One region of the Paenarthrobacter sp. CC6 genome, then DNA from elsewhere that is predicted to be linked to it. Evidence: riboswitches for the same ligand, from Rfam matches in the RefSeq annotation. Region 1 holds a riboswitch; each other region holds the start of a gene.

Region 1 (4,824 bases):
AGGTCCGTTGACGTTGCGGGGTCGATGGTCAGGAAAGGGACGTGCTTGAGGTCGCGATCGGGCAGGCGGAGGGATTCGACGGCGTCCCGTGCCTCCCGGACGGCATCAACCGGATAGTCGCCGGGCAGCTCCAGCTCCGTCCGGAGGGCCGCGAAAGCCGCTGCGAGCTGGTCCGATGAGTCGTCGACGTTGGGCGCTATCCGATGATGTGACACGAAAATCAGGGTAGCCCGAAACCGGCGGATAGTCTTGGACGCTTCCGGCTCCAAGCGATGCTGTCAGTGCGGCGGATGGCCAGCTGTTGCTGGCCATTAGCTTCTTGGCGGCCCGGGGAGGCAGGCGGTGGGACGGTCGACGGCAGCCATCAACACCCCCGTAGCCCATTTGGGCCTGTTACCGTCTAATGTATAAAGACGGTAACAACGAAGGGGCAAGCTATGAGCGATTGGTCGCTACCCGAGCGGTTCGACGTCGGCGACGGTACGGTGCGATGGAACTCGGTAGGCGAGGGCCCAGCTCTCGTTCTGATGCACGGCACACCCTTCTCGTCGTACATCTGGCGGGACATCGCCCCGGTGCTTGCTCGTGATCACCGGGTCTACGTCTGGGATATGCTCGGATTCGGACAATCGACCCGCACCGCGCCGGATGTGAGCCTCCGGCAGCAGGCGACGATCTTCGTCGAACTCCTCGAGCACTGGGGGGTCTCAGCGCCTCGGGTCGTGGCGCACGACGTCGGCGGCGCGGTCGCGCTGCGGGCGACGCTCCTGCACGACGTGAACTTCGAGTCGCTCACGCTCATCGATGCCGCGACGGTGAGTGGTTGGGGCGCCGGCGGGTTCTTCCAAACCGTCCACCAGCACCCCGCGGCCTTCGAGGCGCTCCCCGACTGGGCTAGCGCTGCCCTGATCGACGCCAAGATCCGGTCCGGCAGTCACGTGGGTCTGCGTGCAGACGCCCTGGCTTCGTACACGGGCCAGTGGGCGGGTACGGAAGGGGCACGGGCGTTCTACCGGCAGTACACCCAAGGCGGCGAGGAGAACACCGACGAGCTACAGGATCGACTCCGGCTGTTGGATATCCCGATCCACGTGATCTGGGGCTCGGAAGATGCGTGGCTGGGTGTCGACTACGCCCATCGGCTCGTCACGGCACTTCCGGATCACGCGCGGTTCTCGATCATCGAGGGAGCCGGGCACATGGTGCCGGAGGATCGGCCCGGCGAACTCCTCAGGCTGCTGAGCGCGTGAACGCCGTGCAGTCCGCCGTGCCCGAGGAGCTGCGTGTCGTCGTGGAGTTTTGCAACAGCGCCACACTGCTTCGCGGCACCGACGCGCTGGCGACCATCCGTGACGGGCGGGAGTGGCTGGTCCGGCATGGATGGGACGGGGAGCCCACGCTCGAGCATCTCATCTCGTTGCGCGACGCCCGCGAGGTCATGCGCGCGTTCCTGGCCGACCGTACCGACACGGCAGCGCGATCCGCCCTGAACCAGCTCGCTCAGGAGCACTGGGCAGGCCCCCACGTCGACGACGACGGGCGGCTCGCGCTGACCCCGTCGGCCGGCCTGCCGGTCTCGCCGGCGGGAGCAGCGGTCGGGGCGCTTCTGCTCCACGGCTTGACCGGCTCGGGGCAGCGGCTCAGGACCTGCGCGTCGGAAGCGTGCAGGTGGGTGTTCTACGACAGTTCACGGTCCAGGACCCGGACCTGGTGCGACATGAACACGTGCGGGGCGCGGAGCAAGATGCGCCAGTACCGCGATCGGCTCACCTGAATCTGATCCGATCCGGTGGGTGGGCTGCGGCATCTGCAAGCCCCGACTCACCCCTGTCGCCACAACCTGCCGATACCCCGACGGTCTGCGTGCCTGGGACTGTTGTTTGGAGAACCGTTACGCGGCGGCGTCCAGGGCTTCGAGCAGCGACTTGGCTGCCGCCGTCGGATCTTCCGCCTCGGTAATGGCGCGAACGACGACGATACGGCTGGCGCCCGCAGCGAGCACCTGCTCGACATTGCCGAGATCGATTCCGCCGATCGCAAACCACGGCACCTCCACGGCGCCGCCGGTGGTCTCCTCCGCGCGCCTGATCGCTTCCGCGGCATATGTGACCAGGCCGGTTCCCACCGCTTCGCGGCCGGGTTTGGTGGGGGTCGCCCAGACGGGACCAACGCAGAAATAGTCCAGCCCAGGCTCGCCCGGCGAAGCCGTGATCGCGGCATTTACCTGCTCAGGCGTATGGGTGGAGAGACCAATCGAAGCGGGGCGGGGAAGGAACGTGCGGGCAATCTCCAGCGGGAGGTCCTTCTGGCCCACATGGAACACCGGAGCCCCGGAAACACTGGCAATATCGGCCCGGTCGTTGACCGCCCAGAGCCGCCCGTGCCGTTCTGCGACGCCACGCAGGATCGCCAGCAATTCCAATTCCTCGGCGGCTTCGATCGTCTTGTCACGGAGTTGGATGATGTCCACCCCGCCCTGGAACGCGGCGTCGGCAAAGTCTTCAAAATCGCCTTGGCGCTTGCGCGCATCAGTGCACAGGTAGAGGCGGGCGCTGGCGAGGGCAGAGTGCTGGGTCATGGAATCCACAGTAGTTCCTCTAAACTGGGCACGTACTGCGGGAGCCGTGACCTACGTCTTTATGACCGTCCGGCTGAGAGGGCTTCAGAGCCGACCGCTTGACCTGATCCGGCTAGTACCGGCGTAGGGAAGGAAACAGATGGCAGAAGCCATTCACGCGGATGTTGCCGTTATCGGCGGAGGCGTCATCGGACTGGGCATCGCCCACCAGGCTCGGAAGCTGGGCCGCTCCGTAGCACTCATCGATCCGGCGCCCGCCACCGGTGCGACATTTGCTGCTGCCGGAATGTTGGCGCCCGTGAGCGAGCTGCACTACCAGGAAGAAGACCTCCTGGAGCTCATGCTCGGGTCATCCCGGTTGTGGCCCTCGTTTGCCGGCGGCCTTCACCGGCCTGTGGAAGCTACCGGATACCGGACGACGCCGACCCTCGCCGTGGGTGCCGATGCCGCCGACCGCCGCGCGCTCGCGGACCTTCGCACTGTCCAGCTCGCGGCGGGCCTGGGGGTCGAACCGTTGCCGTTGCGGACCGCCAGGGAACGCGAACCGCTCCTTAGCCCGCAAATTTCCTGTGCCTTTGATATCCCCGCCGATCACCAGGTGGATCCCCGGAAGCTGGCGGAGTGCCTCATGGCAGGGCTGGCCGCGCATTCATCCGGCGATGGCACGTGGGTAGGCGGCGCCAGGGAAGGATTTGCCGTTGCAGAGTCCGCGCACGGCCTGTTGTGGGACGGGGACCAGGTAGCCGGAGTGGAGCTCGAATCCGGCAAATCCGTCGTGGCCGGCGAAACCGTGGTGGCCAACGGGCTGGGCGCCCCCGCGCTCGCCGGCCTTCCTGAGGGTCTTGAACTTCCGGTCAGGCCGGTCTACGGGGACATCCTCAGGCTTCGGGTCCCCGCGCACCTCCAACCGCTGCTCACTGCCACTGTTCGTGGCATGGTCCGCGGGGTGCCCGTTTACATCGTTCCCAGGGACGACGGAACCGTAGTCATCGGAGCTACCCAACGGGAGGACGGCTTGTCGGCGGCCTCCAACGCAGTCTCTGCCGGCGGGGTTTACCAGCTCCTTAGGGACGCCCAGGTACTGGTTCCCGCGGTGGCCGAACTTGAACTCCTGGAAGCAACTGCGCGCGCCAGGCCAGGGACTCCGGATAACGCTCCGTTGCTGGGCCGCGTAGCCGGTTCAAGCGGGGACATCGCGGGCATGATTGTGGCCACCGGGTTCTTCCGGCATGGCGTCCTCCTGACCCCCGTGGCCGCCATGATCGTGGGGGAGCTGCTCACCGGTTCCCCTGATCCCCGCTGGTCCATCTTCCGGCCCGACCGTTTCAGTGCAACCGCGCGTCGCTCTCAACTCCACAGCAAGGAAACAGTATGAACATCAAACTCAACGGCGCCGTCCACCAGGTTCCCGCCGACGCCTCCGTCAGCACGCTCGTCACGGCCGTCACCGGCCGCGTACTCGACCACCGCGGACAGGCGGCCGACGGCGGGAAGCTGGGTGTCGCCGTCGCCCGCAATTCCGAGGTGGTGCCGCGCAGCCAGTGGGCGGCTACTCCGCTGGCCGACGGCGATGAACTCGAACTCGTTACCGCAGTACAGGGAGGCTGAACCATGACCACAGCAAGCACCGAAATCCGTACTGACGCCTTGGTGATCGACGGCGTCGAATTCGGGTCCCGCCTGATCATGGGAACGGGAGGTGCGCCGAGCCTGGACGGGCTCGGAGCCGCGCTCCTGGCATCCGGAACCGAGCTCACCACCGTGGCCATGCGACGCTATTCGCCGGCCGAAACCGGTTCGCTGTTCCAGCTGCTGGTGGACAACAACATCCGGGTCCTCCCGAACACCGCAGGCTGTTTCACGGCGAAGGACGCCGTGATGACGGCGGAACTGGCACGCGAGGCGCTGGAGACCGACTGGGTCAAGCTGGAAGTAATCGCGGACGAGCACACGCTGCTCCCTGACGCTGTTGAACTGGTGGACGCCACCGAGCAATTGGTGAACCGCGGCTTCAAAGTGTTCGCCTACACCAACGACGATCCCGTGCTTGCCCTCCGCCTCGAGAACCTCGGCGCCACGGCAGTCATGCCGCTGGGCTCGCCCATCGGGACCGGCCTGGGCATCCTGAACCCGCACAACATAGAACTCATCGTGTCCCGGGCCTCCGTGCCGGTGGTGCTGGACGCCGGGATCGGAACAGCTTCCGACGCCGCACTTGCCATGGAACTGGGCTGTGACGCGGTCCT
Region 2 (4,824 bases), on a different contig from region 1:
TGGTCTTGACCACGGTGCCGTCAGGGACCGGAAGAATCAGGGTCTCGCCGTTCTTGCCTCCACGCCAGTCGCCCATGCCGGGGCCACCATTGGTGGCGTGCCTGTGGGGTGCGTGGTGGTAATCAAGCAAAGTGGTGGTCTGGGCTGACACGCGGAGGATGACGTCGCCGCCGTTGCCGCCGTTGCCGCCGTCGGGACCGCCGAGCGGCTTGAACTTTTCCCGCTTAACGGAGACACAGCCGTGGCCGCCGGTTCCGCCGGATACGTGCAGGACTACCCGGTCTACAAAGCTCGCCACGTGGATCTCCTCTATTGCTGTTGCCAGCGCTGTTGCAAAAACCAGCGCGCCTGAGGGCGCCCTAGTCGATTGTAATGCGGTTAAAAGAACGGTGGAGCGGGCCGCTTGGCCCGCTCCACCGGTTCAGAACTTGTTGTTACTCTGCAGCTGCAGCAGCAACGATGTTCACTACGCGACGGCCGCGGCGAGTACCAAACTCAACCGCACCGGCCTGCAGGGCGAACAGGGTGTCGTCGCCACCGCGACCGACGCCTGCACCCGGGTGGAAGTGGGTGCCGCGCTGGCGAACGATGATTTCGCCGGCGGAGACTACCTGACCACCGAAGCGCTTGACGCCCAGGTACTGTGCGTTGGAGTCACGACCGTTGCGAGTGGAACTCGCGCCTTTTTTGTGTGCCATGTGAAATGCCTGCCTCTAAATTTCTGGGGAAACTGAAAAACCTGAACAGCGGGTAACGAAAGTTACGCGATGCTGGTGATCTTGATCTTGGTCAGTTCCTGACGGTGACCCTGACGCTTCCGGTAGCCGGTCTTGTTCTTGAACTTCTGGATGACGATCTTCGGACCACGGAGGTCTTCGAGGATCTCAGCAGTAACCTTGACGTTGGCCAGTTCCGCTGCTGCGGAGGTGACCTTGTCGCCGTCAACCAGGAGCAAGGCGGGCAGCTCAAGCGTGCTACCGGCTCCACCGGGGACGCGGTTAAGCGTTACGTAGTCTCCAACGGAAACTTTTTCTTGGCGGCCGCCTGCGCGGACAATCGCGTACACCACTTGGGTACTCACTTCTCTCGACGTTTATAACTAAATTTGCGTGCGGAACCTGTCACCGGAATCAGGCTTGGTTCGCGCTGTGCCTCAACGCCGTGGACTTCTGTTCGAAGTCCGCGAGTCATCCCATGAACAATTCCAAGGGGCATAACCCAAGTGTTGGCGTAAGCACCGAAGATCAAGATTACGCTAGTTTGACCCTCAGCTGCAAATGAGGCCGGGACCGGAGGCTACCCCGTGACTTGCATCACGAGGTGTAACGGACTCTCCCGGCACCGTGCCCATACAGCCTACAGGGTTTGGCGGCGATTAACGTGATCACGCCCGCGACGCGCGGGACAAGCCATGCTTTTCATCCCGGTTCAGTCCCGATTCAACAGGCCGGGCCACCCTGGGTGTAGAGCCGCGGAGCATCAAAGAACGCCGTCTCGTAGCGGCAGGACTGCCTGAAAGCCTCAAGCATCTCCGCACGTTCACGCCCGGAAGCGGCAACGGCCGCCGCGTCTGTGAAGTTGATCGCCATCCTTGTGGCGGAGGCAAAGTCCTCGTCGGCGTACGTCCGCAGCCAGTCCGCATAGGGATGCCCGCCGGAGGCCCCGGCCTCGACGAACGCGGCGTGGAGCTTTTGACCCACTTCCGCATACAACCAGTAGCAGGGCAGGATCGCCGCGAGGACCACCGCATAGCTGCCTGACGCCGTCGTTGCCAGCAGATGGTCCACATAGGCTTTGGTGACCGGTCCGGTGACGCCCGAAGCCTCACGGGAGCTCAACCAGTTCCTGTGCAGTTCCGATTCAACTTCCAGGCACTGCCGTGAGCTCCTGGCCCAGAACAGCTGTTCTTCCTCGGTGGGCGCCAACGCACCTGCACGGGCAAGGACCCTGGAATAGCCATTGAGATAGATGGCGTCCTGCGCAAGGTAGTAGCTGAACGCCGGCTCCGGCAAATGCCCCGACTGCAGTTCCTGGATGAAGTTGAGGCCGTGGATTTTTTCAAGCTCCGGGATGGCTTCCTTCCACAAAGTGGCAGCAAATCCGCCAGGCTGGAGGACGCGCTGGTGGTGGAAGTGGTCCACAGGCCCGTTGCCCCGGCCCACTTCCAGCTCCCCTGCGCTCCTCAGGGCCTGGAGCAGCCACGGTTTCGCTTCGCGCAGTGAGGCCTCCCAGTCGCCCGTGCGCGCCTGGACGGTAGCCAAGGCGGACGACAACGAGCATCCAGTGCCATGGCTGTTCCGGGTCGCAATCCTTGGACCTGCCACTTCGATGACGTCCTGCCGCAACAGCCCGCTGGTGTTGATCAAGGCATCGGGGCATTCCGAGCCGGCCAGATGACCGCCCTTGACCAAGACCGTGTTTCCGCACTCAGCTGCCAGTCGCTTGCCCTGCTCCAATGCCGATGCCCAATCAGCAGCCTCGGTTTCCCCCAGCAAAATGGCAAGCTCGGGCAGGTTCGGCGTGATCAGGTCCGCCAATGGAAGCAGGGAACGAAGGGCCTCCCCTGCGGATTCGGTCAGCAGGCGGTCACCGCTGGTGGCCACCATCACGGGATCAAGAACCACGACGGCGGGGCGCACCGATTCGAGCCAACTGCGCACCTCGTCAATAACAGCCGCGTCGCCGAGCATCCCGATCTTCACGGCGTCGATGACGATATCGGTACTGACGGCGTCCAGTTGCTGGCGCAGGAACTCCACGGGTGGTACGTGCACACCGCTGACACCCAGGGTGTTCTGGGCCGTCAAAGCCGTAATGGCAGCCATGCCATATCCACCGTGGGCGGCGATGCTCTTCAAATCAGCCTGGATTCCGGCTCCTCCGGACGGGTCGGAGCCCGCGATGCTAAGTACCCGGGGGGTTCGTCTGCGGTCCTCCGCCAGCGGATAAACAGCGGAAGATGACAATGCGGCCATGAGGACATCCCTTCGCCGGTGCTAACCGGACAGGTTCAACGGGTTTGGATCTCAGCCTGGCCCATCGCCTGGCACCCCGTGTCAGTCCCCCAGCCTAGCGCACCGGCAGACAGCAAAAGGCCCCGCAATTCCCGCTGGTAGCGGAACTGCGGGGCCTTGGTGCGGTCACAAACGGTTAGAGTTCGGAGGCCGGTACGCCGACGCCCAGGATGATGGGTTCGTCCGGGGCCGCTTTCCTGACCGGCTCCGCAGGCGCCTTGGACTCGTGCGCCGATCCCTTCGCGGCCGTAGCGGTCACGTCGTGGTGCTCAACAGTGGTCTCGTTGGCCGCGCCTTGGGCCCTGCTTGCACTGCGGTTCCGGCGGCTACGACGACCCCGCGATGCTGAGGGGGCTTCGTCTGCGGCCGGAGCCGGAGCTTCAGTCGTCGGGGTGTCCGCAGCCTTCGGGGCTTCGACAGCTTCCTTGGCTTTCCGGTCCTCAGGCGACGGTGCCGCGCCAAGGTGCGAGAAAGCTTCGGCCAGACGGTCCAGGCTCATGGCCGGCTGGGCTGCCTGCGGCTCATCGTGGTGTTCAACGAAAGGCAAGGCAACCTCTTCGCCGCCAAAACGCAGCACTGGAGTAGCCCGGCCTTCGCGGACAGCGGCGTCGTGTGCCGCGGCTTCCTGAGCCGTCGGGGCAGCGGAGACCGAACCGGCGTCGGGACCATGCTCCCCGGCCGCCCGGGTTTGCTCCTCTGCCTTGTGGAGCTCGTCATCGTGAAGGTGGGCGGCATGCGCGGCCGCTGCAATCGTCGCCAGTGCAGCCCGGGTTGCTTCGGCTTTTGCCTGACGGGCAGGGTCCTGGGCTTCCGGGTGTGCTGCCGGTGCCGCAACAGGGGCGGACGGCGTCGAATGGACCTGGGCCGGCGCTTCGACCGTTCCCTGGGCGCCGCCCTTGCCGCGGCGACGCTTGCGCTCGGTGCGGGCTGTGGACTGCTGTGCTTCGGTGTGCGGACGGTGCTGCTCGGCTGCCACGGTGTTGGCGCGGCGGTGCTCCACGGGCTCGTCATGCGTCACGACACCGCGGCCTGCGCAGTGCTCGCACTGCTCACCGAAGACTTCAAGGAGACCGGTGCCCATGCGCTTGCGGGTCATCTGGACAAGGCCCAGTGACGTTACTTCAGCAACCTGGTGCTTGGTACGGTCGCGGCCCAGGCACTCCACCATGCGGCGGAGAACGAGGTCGCGGTTGGATTCCAGGACCATGTCGATGAAGTCGATGACGATGATGCCGCCGATGTCACGCAGGCGAAGCTGGCGAACGACTTCCTCGGCAGCTTCAAGGTTGTTCTTGGTAACTGTCTCTTCCAGATTTCCACCACTGCCGGTGAACTTCCCCGTGTTGACGTCCACCACCGTCATGGCTTCGGTGCGGTCAATGACCAGCGAGCCACCGGATGGCAGGAAGACCTTGCGTTCCAGGGCCTTGTGGATCTGCTCGTCGATGCGCCAGGCAGCGAAGATGTCTTGATCCTTGGTCCATTTTTCAAGGCGGCCCACGAGGTCGGGGGCAACATAGGTTACATAGGCCTCGATGGTGTCCCAGGCGTCGTCACCGGAGACGATCAGCTTGGAGAAGTCCTCATTGAAGACGTCACGGACAACCTTGATGGTGAGGTCCGGTTCGCCGTAAAGCAGTTCCGGTGCCAGCACCTTGGTGGAGGAAGCTTGCCCTTCGATACCTTCCCACTGCGCGCGCAGACGGTTGATGTCGTGGGTCAGTTCTTCTTCCGAGGCACCTTCAGCGGCCGTACGGACGATGACTCCGGCGTTTTCCGGCAGGCGGTCCTTCAGGATCCGCTTGAGGCG
Region 3 (4,824 bases), on a different contig from region 1:
CAGGTTCAATGTCCTGCGTGCTGTTCCGTTCGCCCTGATGTTCGTCGCGAAAGTGGTGGCAGCGAGCTTCCTGGTGCTGTACCTGGCGGTGGTCAAGGGACCCAAGGTGCGCAGCGCCGTCGTCGCTGTTCCGTTGCGAAGCCACTCGGACCTCATGGTGACGGCTACAGGGCATGTCATCTCGCTGATCCCCGGCTCGCTGGTGGTGGAGGTGGACCGCTCCACCTCCACGCTCTACCTGCACGCGCTGAACATCTACGAAGAAGCGGACATCGACAAGATCCGCCGGGAGACGCAGAACATTGAGGCAGGGCTGATCCGCATCATGGGAACGCGGGAAGAAGTCGAGGCCCTGAAAGCAGAAGCCCGGCCCGGCATGGAAGGGGCAACGCTGTGAAGGAATTTGTTCTGGTGGCCACGGCGGTGATCCTCAGCCTCGCCGCTGCAGGTGCGATCGTGCGCATCGCGATTGGGCCATCTTTGCTGGACCGCGTCCTTGCCTCCGATGTCCTGCTGGCCATCCTTGGTGCTGCCCTCGCCATCGACATGGCCGTGAACCAACACCTCAACAACCTGATGCTGCTGGTGGCCCTCGCGGTGATCGGTTTCATCGGCTCAGTGACGGTTGCCCGGTTCGTGGCCGAGCGAAGGGAGCAAAGCAATGAGTCCTGACGCCACCGGAGTGGACCTGGTCATCGACATGGTGACCGCGGTGTTCCTCATAGTGGGCGCCCTGATGTCTTTGGGTGCCGCGATCGGCCTGCTGAGGTTCCCGGACCTCATGAGCCGCATGCACGCAGCCACCAAGCCGCAGGTGTTGGGCTTGTTCCTGATGCTCGCAGCGATCGGCCTGCAGATGCGTACTTGGTGGGTGTGGCCCGTCCTGCTGGTGGCGTGGATTTTCCAGCTTCTCACGGCGCCGGTGTCCGCCCACATGGTGGGGCGCTCCGCGTACCGGACCAAACACGGGCACCGCGAGAAGCTCACCAAGGACGAACTCGAAGCCGTGGTCCAAAGGGCCGCCGCCGGCCAGGAGCCCTCCGAACCTTAAGGCAACGCGGAACCTTAAAGCAACGCGGGGTCACTTATGGCCCATTACCCCCATGGGGATGGGCCATAAGTGACCCCGCGTTGCTTGTTGCGTGATGCTTAGACGATGTCCTGGGATTTCGCGAAGCGGGCAATCGCCCGCTGGGTGCCGCGGCTGGCAAGGACCTGGATCAGCGTGCTCACGAAAGCGGAAATCAGCGCGAAGGTCAGAGCCGAGCGGAGGCTCGTCTCCATGTCATCGTTGCCTGTGGGCGGCTTGTTGCCCGTGGCCTTTTCCCAGCCTTTGTTGACGAGTTTGGTACCGACAAAGCCTGCACCGAGGCTTACCCCGGCGCCCAGCAGCTTGAAAAAGAGGTTCATGCCACCAGCCTAGCTGCACGGCACGGCTACCCGCGGTTTTCCCGCTCCTTGAGAAACGCTGCCAAGGACCCGACCGGAGCCAGAACCGGGACGACCGGGTGCTCGGCGGACCACACTGCCTCTACGGAATCGAGGACAGCGATTTCCTTCAGCAGATAGTAGGTGGGTGGCATCAGCTTCAACTGCCCTGCGGCTTCCGCTTCCAGGATTCCGGACACCGGCATCCACAGCGACTGCCAAGCCTCCGTGGTTTGATGCCGGGGCTGCGCTTCCGGTGCAGGCTTGGCCACATAGAAGTAGGTGTCGAAGCGCTTGGGCATGTCTATGGGCGTGATCCAGTTGGCCCAGGGGCGCAGGTCTCCGGGCTCGATGCCCAGCCCGGCTTCTTCCTGGACTTCGCGGATTGCTGCCGTGAGCACCATTCCCGCGTTGCTCTCCGCCAACGCTGTGTCCGCCGAAATCGAACTCTGCGCCCAGGACAACGCATGGCTGCGCAACAGTTCCCCGGGGTAGTCCCAGCCGGACTGATCCACAGCGTCCACCCGGCCGCCCGGAAAGACCACCATTCCTGCCGCGAAGTCCATGGTGCTGACTCTGTGCTGGACAAATGCCTCAAGCCCCGAGGGGGAGTCGCGGAGCAGAATCACGCTGGCAGCGAGGCGTGGCTCGGCCACGGGTGCGTGGGAGCCTGGAAGATCCGTCATCAGGCCATTCTTGCAGGTGCGTTGTGGGGCCTGCTGTGCGTGTTTAGGCGCGGGGATGGGGTGCAGAGTGGGCCTCGCAACGCACCCTCGTTTGTTGTGGGGCCTGCTGTGCGTGTTTAGGCGCGGGGATGGGGCGCAGAGTGGGCCTCGCAATGCACTCCTGTTGTTGTGGGGCCTGGTGTGCGTGCTTAGGCGCGGGGATGGGGTGCAGAGTGGGCCTCGCAACAGGATTGTGACCGCGGCCCAGAGCCGGCCGTACGCGGAGGTGTAAACTGAACCCGCCCATCAGGGCAGATTTGATAACGACAGGGGAGCGCCGCCGTCGGACCTTGCAGCGATGCAGGAGACGCGAGGGCGCTGAGAGTGCGGACAGCCGCAGACCCTCGAACCTGATCCGGTTAGTACCGGCGCAAGGGAGTCGAGCTTCTCAGAGTGTCCGGAGCCGGACGGCGCAAGCCAGGCGGATTCCGGGGAGCACTTTCCCCTCCTGTAACCTCAGGAGGCAGAAAAATGACCACGGTAAACGTGAAGAAGACCAGTTATAGCTGGCGTGTTGTAGACATCGTGGTGGCGGCCCTCATCGCCATCGCCGGCGGCGTGATCTTCTGGGCCTGGTCCCAGGGCGCGGCACTGGTATCCATCCCCATGAATGCGGCATACCCGCCCCTGACCGGCCTGATCGCCGGTGGCTGGATGATCCCCGCAGTCCTGGGCATGCTCATTATCCGAAAGCCCGGCGCAGCTCTTTTCTGCGAGGCCGTCGCAGCCACGGGTGAGCTCATCATGGGTTCGCAGTACGGCACCACGGTGCTCATCTCCGGCGTCCTGCAGGGCCTTGGCGCCGAGCTGATCTTCGCCGCGTTCCGCTACAAGAAGTTCAACCTGCCCACCGCACTCCTCGCGGGCGCAGGCGCGGGCCTCTTCTGTGGCCTGAACGACTCCTTCCTGCCCTGGGGCTGGAATATCGCCTACGAGGCCATCGACAAGCTGACGTACATCACTTTCACCACCATCTCCGGTGCAGTGATCGCCGGCGGCCTGTCCTGGATCGCCACCCGCGGTCTGGCCACGACGGGTGTCCTGAGTTCCTTCGCGTCGCGGAAGGCCGCTTCGGAGCCAGTCTTCAACTGATGCCTGCCACACACAGCGGCACGGTCCGGCCTGCCGCCATCTCCGCCGAGGGGTGGGGATGGCGGCATGCCGGCCGGGCCCAGCCTGCCATCCAGGGCCTTGACCTCCGCATTGAACCGGGGGAACGCGTCCTGTTGCTGGGCCCTTCGGGGGCCGGCAAGTCCACGCTCCTGCACGCCCTCGCCGGGGTGCTGGGTGACGAGGAAGACGACTCTGATGAGACCGGTTCGCTGCTGATCGACGGCGTCACTTCCCGCGAGCAGCGTGGCCGCGCCGGGCTGATGCAGCAGGATCCCGAAACGCAGGTGGTTCTCTCCCGGGTGGGCGACGACGTCGCCTTCGGCGCCGAGAACCTTGCCGTGCCGCGCGAGGAGATCTGGTCCCGGGTGCATGAAGCGCTCGACGACGTCGGCTTGCGTACCGCATCAGGCGGCGGTTTGGCATTGGACCACCCGACGGCGGCACTTTCCGGGGGACAGAAGCAGCGCCTCGCGCTGGCCGGGATTTTGGCGATGCGGCCAGGCTTGATCCTGCTGGACGAACCCACGGCCAACCTCGATCCTGCAGGGGTCCTCGAGGTCCGCGACGCCGTGGCCCGCTGCCTGGACAAGACCGGCGCCACGCTGGTGGTGGTGGAGCACAGGGTGTCCGTGTGGAAGGATCTGGTGGACAGGATCGTGGTCCTGCAGCCCGGTACCGCAGGCCCGCAGTCAGGCACCCCGGGAGTCCTCCTGGATGGCCCGCCGGAGCAGGTCCTCACCCAGGCGCGCTCCATGCTGATGACGGCGGGCGTGTGGGTTCCCGGCTACGTTCCCGCCACAAGGGCGCGCGCCCGGACGTCCGGGACAAACGAACTCCTCCTCGCAGCGCAGGACCTGGCCGTGTCCCGGGAAAAGCCCAGGCGCAAGGGCTTCCGAACCATCCCTCCGGTTCCGGTGCAGAGGGACATCACCGCCCAGGTCCGTGCTGGGCAGGCGTTGACCATTACCGGGCCCAATGGTGCCGGGAAGTCCACTTTTGCGCTGACGTTGGCCGGCCTTCTGGCGCCGGTGGACGGCATGGTGAGCGCCGGCGTCGACCTTTCGGAGGGGGCGGGCATCGACCCGTACAAATGGAAGGCCGATCAGCTCATCTCCAGGATCGGCACGGTCTTCCAGGAACCGGAGCACCAGTTCGTCACGGGCAAGGTCCTGGATGAGCTCATGTTCGGCCCCAGGCACCTGGGCTACGGCGGGGAACGCGTGGACGAATTGGTGGAGCGGCTGAGGCTCTCCCATCTGGTGGACGCCAATCCCTACACACTGTCCGGCGGTGAGAAGCGCAGGCTTTCAGTGGCTACGGTGTTGGCGGCGCACCCGAAGGTACTTGTCCTCGATGAGCCCACCTTCGGACAGGACGCCAACACCTGGGCCGAGCTGGCCTCGTTCCTCTCGGAGTTGCTGGACGCCGGTACCGCCGTGGTTTCCGTGACCCACGACCAGGAATTCAGTGCCGTACTGGGCGGGACGGAACTGCCGCTCGGGCCGGTATCCCAAGGTGAGACGGCGCCTCAGGAAGCGGGTGCGGCATGAGGGACGCA

The links. Region 1 has a riboswitch for thiamine pyrophosphate ahead of thiO (glycine oxidase ThiO). Riboswitches for the same ligand answer to the same signal wherever they lie in the genome.
Region 2: linked by a shared signal. The riboswitch ahead of thiD (bifunctional hydroxymethylpyrimidine kinase/phosphomethylpyrimidine kinase) and the one ahead of thiO (glycine oxidase ThiO) in region 1 are both predicted to bind thiamine pyrophosphate.
Region 3: linked by a shared signal. The riboswitch ahead of PV760_RS08325 (ECF transporter S component) and the one ahead of thiO (glycine oxidase ThiO) in region 1 are both predicted to bind thiamine pyrophosphate.

What each region holds. Positions count from the first base shown of each region.
Region 1 is NZ_JARDAN010000008.1:315,614-320,437, reverse strand. It holds gene PV760_RS10150 (RNB domain-containing ribonuclease) at 1-215, opposite strand, end outside; gene PV760_RS10145 (alpha/beta fold hydrolase) at 438-1,250, shown strand; gene PV760_RS10140 (CGNR zinc finger domain-containing protein) at 1,247-1,774, shown strand; gene thiE (thiamine phosphate synthase) at 1,892-2,578, opposite strand; TPP riboswitch at 2,606-2,725, shown strand; gene thiO (glycine oxidase ThiO) at 2,718-3,953, shown strand; gene thiS (sulfur carrier protein ThiS) at 3,950-4,186, shown strand; gene PV760_RS10120 (thiazole synthase) at 4,190-4,824, shown strand, end outside.
Region 2 is NZ_JARDAN010000006.1:362,034-366,857, forward strand. It holds gene obgE (GTPase ObgE) at 1-298, opposite strand, end outside; gene rpmA (50S ribosomal protein L27) at 435-698, opposite strand; gene rplU (50S ribosomal protein L21) at 761-1,069, opposite strand; gene thiD (bifunctional hydroxymethylpyrimidine kinase/phosphomethylpyrimidine kinase) at 1,440-2,975, opposite strand; TPP riboswitch at 2,966-3,064, opposite strand; gene PV760_RS06500 (Rne/Rng family ribonuclease) at 3,151-4,824, opposite strand, start outside.
Region 3 is NZ_JARDAN010000007.1:307,507-312,330, reverse strand. It holds gene PV760_RS08350 (Na+/H+ antiporter subunit E) at 1-397, shown strand, start outside; gene PV760_RS08345 (MrpF/PhaF family protein) at 394-672, shown strand; gene mnhG (monovalent cation/H(+) antiporter subunit G) at 662-1,051, shown strand; gene PV760_RS08335 (DUF4235 domain-containing protein) at 1,150-1,410, opposite strand; gene PV760_RS08330 (NUDIX hydrolase) at 1,437-2,114, opposite strand; TPP riboswitch at 2,412-2,548, shown strand; gene PV760_RS08325 (ECF transporter S component) at 2,625-3,245, shown strand; gene PV760_RS08320 (ABC transporter ATP-binding protein) at 3,245-4,816, shown strand; gene PV760_RS08315 (energy-coupling factor transporter transmembrane component T family protein) at 4,813-4,824, shown strand, end outside.